DNA from 2 places in the Kitasatospora sp. NBC_01246 genome. Region 2 is predicted to be linked to the other one. Evidence: riboswitches for the same ligand, from Rfam matches in the RefSeq annotation. Region 2 holds a riboswitch; the other holds the start of a gene.
The links. Region 2 has a riboswitch for glycine ahead of gcvP (aminomethyl-transferring glycine dehydrogenase). Riboswitches for the same ligand answer to the same signal wherever they lie in the genome.
Positions count from the first base shown of each region.

Region 1 (3,403 bases), 1.7 Mb from region 2:
GGACGCCGCCAGCTGCTCGGGCGAGGTGACGGCCGGCGCGTAGCCGTGACCGCTGATCTCCATGTTCCCGTACTGGGCGTCCGGACTGCCCGGCGTACCGTGCCAGAGCAGCATCCAGACCTGCCCCGCGGCCAGCGCGTGCAGCAGTGCCTCGTACGCCTCCCAGCGTTCCGGCGCGACCTCGCGCAGGGCGTGCTCCAGCGCTCTCGGATCCGCGCCGGGGCGCCCGGCGGGTGCCTGGCCCCAGGGCCCCGGTGCACCGCCCGCTACCGCTCCCGCACTCATGCGCCCACCTCGCTGCGCCTCTTCTTCTCTCACCTGCCGCCGGCCCGGCGGTCATCTGCAGGCACCCTATGGGGCGCCACCCGCCACCGCCACGCCGACGTGCCCGGCGGTGGCCTCCGGCCCGGTGCCGGGCGAGGAGGAACGCGTCACATCCGTGCGTAGAACGGCTGGACCCGGTTGAGCAGCCACTCGACCACGGGGTCCTCCGCGAGGTCGAGCAGTACGAGGTGGACGCCGCCGGGCAGCGGCGCGGTTCCCAGCGCACGGCCCAGGGCCTCGTTCACGGCGGCCGGTTCGGCCGGGGCCGCCGGATCGAGCTGGACGCCGACGAACATCACCGTCGGCTCACCCTCCACGCTGGCCAGCGCCCGCCTGGCGGTCAGGACGCCGGGCAGGCCCGAGAGCTCGTACCGGCAGGCGGCCAGGAAGGCCTCCGGGTCCTCGCCCGGCACCGGTTCGCGCAGCGCCACCCGGCCGCCGGTCGGCGCCTCCGGGGCGTCCCAGCGGTCCTCGCGCGGCCCGCGCCGCAGCTCGGCGACGCCCTGCGGAGGCACCGGGATGCCCACCGGCGCCTCCGGGTTCACCGCGATGCCCACGCCCAGCGGCAGCCCGCGGGCGAACTCCCAGACCGGCGCGATCGCGAAGGCCATCCCGGGCGCCTGCTGGAGGAGCACCTCCTGCGAGGAGAAGACCGGGACGTAGGGGTCGCCGGCCAGCTCGATCGTCGGCAGGTCCAGGGCCTGGCCCTGCGGGTCGCCGCCGGCCGGCAGCGGGATCCACACCTGGCTGCGGGCGAGCACCTCGAACACCCGGGGGGTCGCGCCGGGATCGCCGAGCGCGGCCGTGAGCACCTGCTCCAGCTCGTTCGCGGGCCATCCACCGCCGGGCGGCGCCGCCTCCGGGCCGCCCCACCCCTGCTGCTGCTCCACCGGGTACCCCATCCGCCGCTGTACCGTCCTCTGTCCGCCGACGCCGAGCAGCCTAGCGGGCCCGCGGGCGGGGCCGCGGTGCGCGCCGGTACCGGTCGGTACGGGCCGGGGCGGTACCGGTGGGCTACCGGTGGCGGGTGCGGGCCGGGCCCGCCGGGCGGGGCCGGGCCCGGGGCCCCTCTCCCGTCTTCCGCCGGGACGTGCCATGATGTCCGCGTCTGCGGGTGTTCCCCGCCGAGAACCTCAACTCCATACCGGCCGCTCGAACCCGCGCGGGAGAGTCCGGAGTACCCCCGAGAGGCGGTACAGCCGGCGCCGAAGGAGCAAGTCCTCCCCGGAATCTCTCAGGCCCCCCTACCGCACGGGTTAGGCACATCTGGAAAGCGGCGCACGGCCCTGTCGCGCGCCCACCCACGGTGCAAGCCGCCATGCTGTCCTGTTAGCTGTGAAGCGCTGCGGGCCCGCGTGCGGTGAAGCTCTCAGGTTCGACGACAGATGGGGAGACCCAGCCGCCGCATGCCCGCGCGCAGGCTCGGTCCCCGAGCGGGTCCGGTCCGGCGTGCGCACACCTGAGTGCCCAGACCGAGGAGTTCCAGGCCATGTCGTCCCTCCGCCTCACCGCGCTCGACGCGCTGCACCGCGCCCTCGGCGCGACCATGACCGACTTCGCCGGCTGGGACATGCCGCTGCGTTACGGCAGCGAGCGCGAGGAGCACCTCGCCGTCCGCACCAAGGCCGGTCTGTTCGACCTCTCCCACATGGGCGAGATCACCGTGACCGGCCCGCAGGCCGGCGCGATGCTGGACCACGCGCTGGTCGGCTTCGTCTCCGCGCTCGGCGAGCTGCGGGCCCGCTACACCATGATCTGCGCCGAGGACGGCGGCATCCTGGACGACCTGATCGTCTACCGCCTGCGCGAGGACGCCTTCCTGGTCGTCGCCAACGCCTCCAACGCCCAGCTGGTGCTGGACGAGCTGATCGCCCGCGCCAAGGGCTACGACGCCGTCGTCACCGACGACCGCGACACCTACTCGCTGATCGCCGTCCAGGGCCCGGAGTCCACCGCGATCCTGGCCGACACCACCGAGGCCGACCTGCCCGGCCTGAAGTACTACGCGATCCTCCCGGCCCAGGTGGCCGGCCGCGACGTGCTGCTCGCCCGCACCGGTTACACCGGCGAGGACGGCTTCGAGATCTTCTGCAACCCGGGCGACGCCGCGCACATCTGGACGGCGCTGACCGAGGCCGGCACCGGCCGCGGCCTCGTCCCCTGCGGCCTCTCCTGCCGCGACACGCTGCGCCTGGAGGCCGGCATGCCGCTCTACGGGCACGAGCTCTCCACCGACCTGACCCCCTTCGACGCCGGTCTCGGCCGGGTGGTCCGCTTCGACAAGACCACCAACGAGGGCGCGTTCGTCGGCCGCAAGGCCCTGGAGCAGGCCGCCGCCGCAGCCGAGGCCAACCCGCCGCGGGTGCTGGTCGGCCTGGTCTCCGAGGGCAAGCGCGTGCCGCGCGCCGAGTACACCGTGGTGACCGCCGACGGCGAGCCGATCGGCCGGATCACCTCGGGCGCGCCCTCCCCCACGCTGGGCAAGCCGATCGCGATCGCCTACGTGGACGCGGCGCACGCCGCCCCGGGCACCACCGTCGCGGTGGACGTGCGCGGCAAGCACGAGCCCGTGCAGGTCGTGGCGCTGCCGTTCTACAAGCGCGCCCGCTGACGCCCCTCGGGCGCGCCCGCCGAGGCCTCACGAGCGCGCCCGCCCGGGCCTGACCACCCCGAAGATCCACGTCGAAGCCGTCCGTCCGGCGGCCCGCTTCGTCGTACCCGCTTCCCATCCTGGAGAATGACGCCATGAGCAACCCCCAGCACCTGCAGTACACCAAGGAGCACGAGTGGCTGACCGCCGTCGAGGACGGTGTCTCCACGGTCGGCATCACCGCCCACGCCGCCGACGCGCTCGGTGACATCGTCTACGTGCAGCTGCCCGAGGTCGGCGAGACCGTGACCGCCGGTGAGACCTGTGGCGAGCTGGAGTCCACCAAGTCGGTCAGCGACCTGTACTCGCCGGTCACCGGCGAGATCACCGAGGTCAACCAGGACGTCCTGGACGACAACTCCCTGGTCAACAGCGCCCCGTTCGAGGGTGGCTGGCTGTTCAAGGTGCGCGTCGAGTCGACCGACGAGC
Region 1 is NZ_CP108484.1:5,616,819-5,620,221, reverse strand. It holds gene OG618_RS24475 (enhanced serine sensitivity protein SseB C-terminal domain-containing protein) at 1-285, opposite strand, end outside; gene OG618_RS24470 (enhanced serine sensitivity protein SseB C-terminal domain-containing protein) at 432-1,226, opposite strand; glycine riboswitch at 1,478-1,584, shown strand; gene gcvT (glycine cleavage system aminomethyltransferase GcvT) at 1,814-2,935, shown strand; gene gcvH (glycine cleavage system protein GcvH) at 3,070-3,403, shown strand, end outside.
Region 1: it holds a riboswitch for glycine, as region 2 does, so the genes downstream of both, gcvT (glycine cleavage system aminomethyltransferase GcvT) here and gcvP (aminomethyl-transferring glycine dehydrogenase) in region 2, are expected to answer to the same signal.

Region 2 (3,403 bases):
CCGCGCCCGCGCGGTCGGGCGCCGGGGTACCGGAGGTGGCGGCCCGGGGGGCCGCCACCTCGGCGCCGTCGGGGCCGCCCGTGACGAGCGGGGCCGCCGGCGGGCGCTGCTCCGGTGCGACGGGCGCCGACGGGGTGGCGGGCGCGGTGGTGTCGAGGGTCCGCACGTTGGGCTCCGTAGCAGGTTCGGACGGCTTGCCGAGGTCGGCGGCCGGGGGGACGGTGAGGGGCGGGGCCATGCTGTCGGCCGAGTGGAAGGCGAGCGGCTTCGCCGGGGCCGCCGAGGCCGACTGGTCGGCGGGCTTCGCCGCGGCGACGCCCGCCACCGCGGCGGTGCCCGCCGCTGCCGCCGGGGCGGTGCCCGCCGCTGCCGCCGGGGCGGCGGCCGGCACGCTGCCGAAGTCGAGGTCGGCCGGCTCGGAGCCGGAGCCGTCGCCGGCCGACGGCCGGCCGTCCACCTGGGTGTCCAGCCCGTAGTAGCGGTAGAGCTGGAGCTCCTGGGCGGGTGACAGGTGCTGGCCCACGCCGAAGTCCGGTGACTCCTTCACCAGGGACTTGTCGTAGGGCACCCGCAGTTCGTCGCCGGAGAACTCGCTCGTGGTCAGGGGGACGAAGGCGTCCCGGCCGAAGATGCCGGTCCGGACGGCCGCCCATTCGGGCTGCCCGGTGGCGTCGTCCAGGTACACCTCGTCGACCGTGCCGATCTTGTCTCCGTTGCGGTCGACCGCCTTGTGGCCGATGAGGTCCCGGGGGTCGATATCGGTCTGCACTCTTTCCTCCAGTGCGTCGAGCCTGCGGAACGCCCGCAGGCCGGCGGCCGGCCCGCCCGTCCCATCCGCCACTTCACACCAAAAGCCATGAACCGGACCGGCGCGACCGGGGTGCGGCCGGACGGGCCCGGTGCTGCGCCGTCCGGGTCACGGACCGGCTGTTCACCTGCCAGGACGCACCCGTGATCGAGGCGCCTGCCGCTGGTACCCTGGGCGCGACCGCCGAGCCCGCTCGGGAGAGTCCCCGAGAGCGGAAGTCGCTGGTCGGGGCGCCGAAGGAGCAACTCCTCCCCGGAATCTCTCAGGCATCCGTACCGTGTGGGATAGGTCACTCTGGAAAGCAGGGCAGGACTGCCGGCGAGGGAGCCGGCGGCACCACCCTCACCGACGGTGCAAGCCGGCGGGGCGCCACAGCGCCTCGCGCGGGTGAAGCTCTCAGGTCCCGATGACAGAGGGGGAGGCCTGTCGGGTCCGTCCGCCCCAGGCCTGTCCGCTGTCGTCCGCAGCGGCGGTGCCGCCCGGCGTGCGTACCCCCGCCGGTCCGTGACCAGGAGGCCTCGACCACCATGAACGCCCAGCCGAACGCGGGACGCACCACCACCCCCGTGACCCTCACCGAGCTCGAGCAGGCCAGCCCCTTCGAGAACCGCCACATCGGCCCCGACGTCGCCGCGCAGGAGAAGATGCTGGCCCAGGTGGGCTACGGCTCGCTGGACGAGCTCGCCGCCACCGCCGTGCCCGAGGCGATCCGCTCCATCACCGGGCTGGACCTGCCCGCCGGCCGCAGCGAGGCCCAGGTCCTCGCCGAGCTGCGCGAGCTGGCCGGTCGCAACACCGTCCTCCAGCCGATGATCGGCCTGGGCTACTACGGCACCTTCACCCCGCCGGTGATCCTGCGCAACGTCCTGGAGAACCCGGCCTGGTACACCGCGTACACGCCGTACCAGCCGGAGATCTCGCAGGGCCGTCTGGAGGCGCTGCTCAACTTCCAGACCGTGGTCTCCGACCTCACCGGTCTGCCCACCTCCGGCTCCTCGCTGCTGGACGAGGGCACCGCGGCCGCCGAGGCGATGTCCCTGGCCCGCCGTGTCACCAAGGTCAAGGGCGGCGTCTTCCTGGTCGACGTCGAGACCCTGCCGCAGACCGTCGCGGTGATCCGGACCCGCGCCGAGCCGACCGGCGTCGAGGTCGTCGTCGCCGACCTCTCCGCCGGCATCCCGGCCGAGATCGCCGAGCGCGGCGTCTTCGGCGTGCTGCTCCAGTACCCCGGCGCGACCGGTGTGGTCCGCGACCTCGCCCCGGTGATCGAGCAGGCCCACGGCCTCGGTGCGATCGTCGCCGTCGCCGCCGACCTGCTGGCGCTGACCCTGCTGAAGTCCCCGGGCTCGCTCGGCGCCGACATCGCCTGCGGCACCTCGCAGCGCTTCGGCGTGCCGATGGGCTTCGGCGGCCCGCACGCCGGCTACCTCTCGGTGCGCGCCGAGTACGCCCGCTCGCTGCCCGGCCGCCTGGTCGGCGTCTCCGTCGACGCCGACGGCAACCGCGCCTACCGGCTGGCCCTGCAGACCCGCGAGCAGCACATCCGCCGCGAGAAGGCCACCAGCAACATCTGCACCGCCCAGGTGCTGCTGGCCGTGATGGCCTCGATGTACGCCGTGTACCACGGCCCGGACGGCCTGGCCGACATCGCCCGCCGCACCCACCGCTACGCCGCCGCCCTCGCCGAGGGCCTGCGGGCCGGCGGCGTCGAGCTGCTGCACGGCGAGTTCTTCGACACCGTCACCGCGGTCGTCCCCGGCCGCGCCGCCGCGATCGCCGAGGCCGCCCGCGCCCACGGCATCAACGTGTACCAGGACGGCGAGGACCGGATCTCGGTCTCCACCGACGAGACCACCACCCGCGAGCACCTGGCGGGCGTCTGGGCCGCGTTCGGCGTCGAGGGCGTCGAGACCCCGGAGAGCGCCGAGGCGCTGCCGGCCGCTCTGCTGCGCGAGGACGAGTACCTGACCCACCCGGTCTTCCACAGCCACCGCTCGGAGACCGCCATGCTGCGCTACCTGCGCCGCCTGTCGGACCGCGACTACGCGCTGGACCGCGGCATGATCCCGCTGGGCTCCTGCACCATGAAGCTCAACGCGACCACCGAGATGGAGCCGGTGACCTGGCCGGAGTTCGGCCAGCTGCACCCGTTCGCGCCGATCGACCAGGCCCAGGGCTACCTCACCCTGATCCGCCAGCTGGAGCAGCAGCTGGTCGAGGTCACCGGCTACGACGCCGTCTCGATCCAGCCGAACGCCGGCTCGCAGGGCGAGCTGGCCGGTCTGCTGGCCGTCCGCGCCTACCACCACGCCAACGGTGACGTGCAGCGCGACGTCTGCCTGATCCCGTCCTCCGCGCACGGCACCAACGCGGCCTCCGCCGTGATGGCCGGTATGCGCGTGGTCGTGGTCAAGACCCTGGTCGACGGCGACGTGGACGTCGAGGACCTCCGGGCGAAGATCGAGCAGCACCGCGACAACCTCGCGGTGCTGATGGTCACCTACCCGTCCACCCACGGCGTGTACGAGACCCAGATCACCGACATCTGCGCCCTGGTGCACGAGGCCGGCGGCCAGGTCTACGTGGACGGCGCCA
Region 2 is NZ_CP108484.1:7,303,936-7,307,338, forward strand. It holds gene OG618_RS30990 (PRC and DUF2382 domain-containing protein) at 1-769, opposite strand, end outside; glycine riboswitch at 993-1,096, shown strand; gene gcvP (aminomethyl-transferring glycine dehydrogenase) at 1,336-3,403, shown strand, end outside.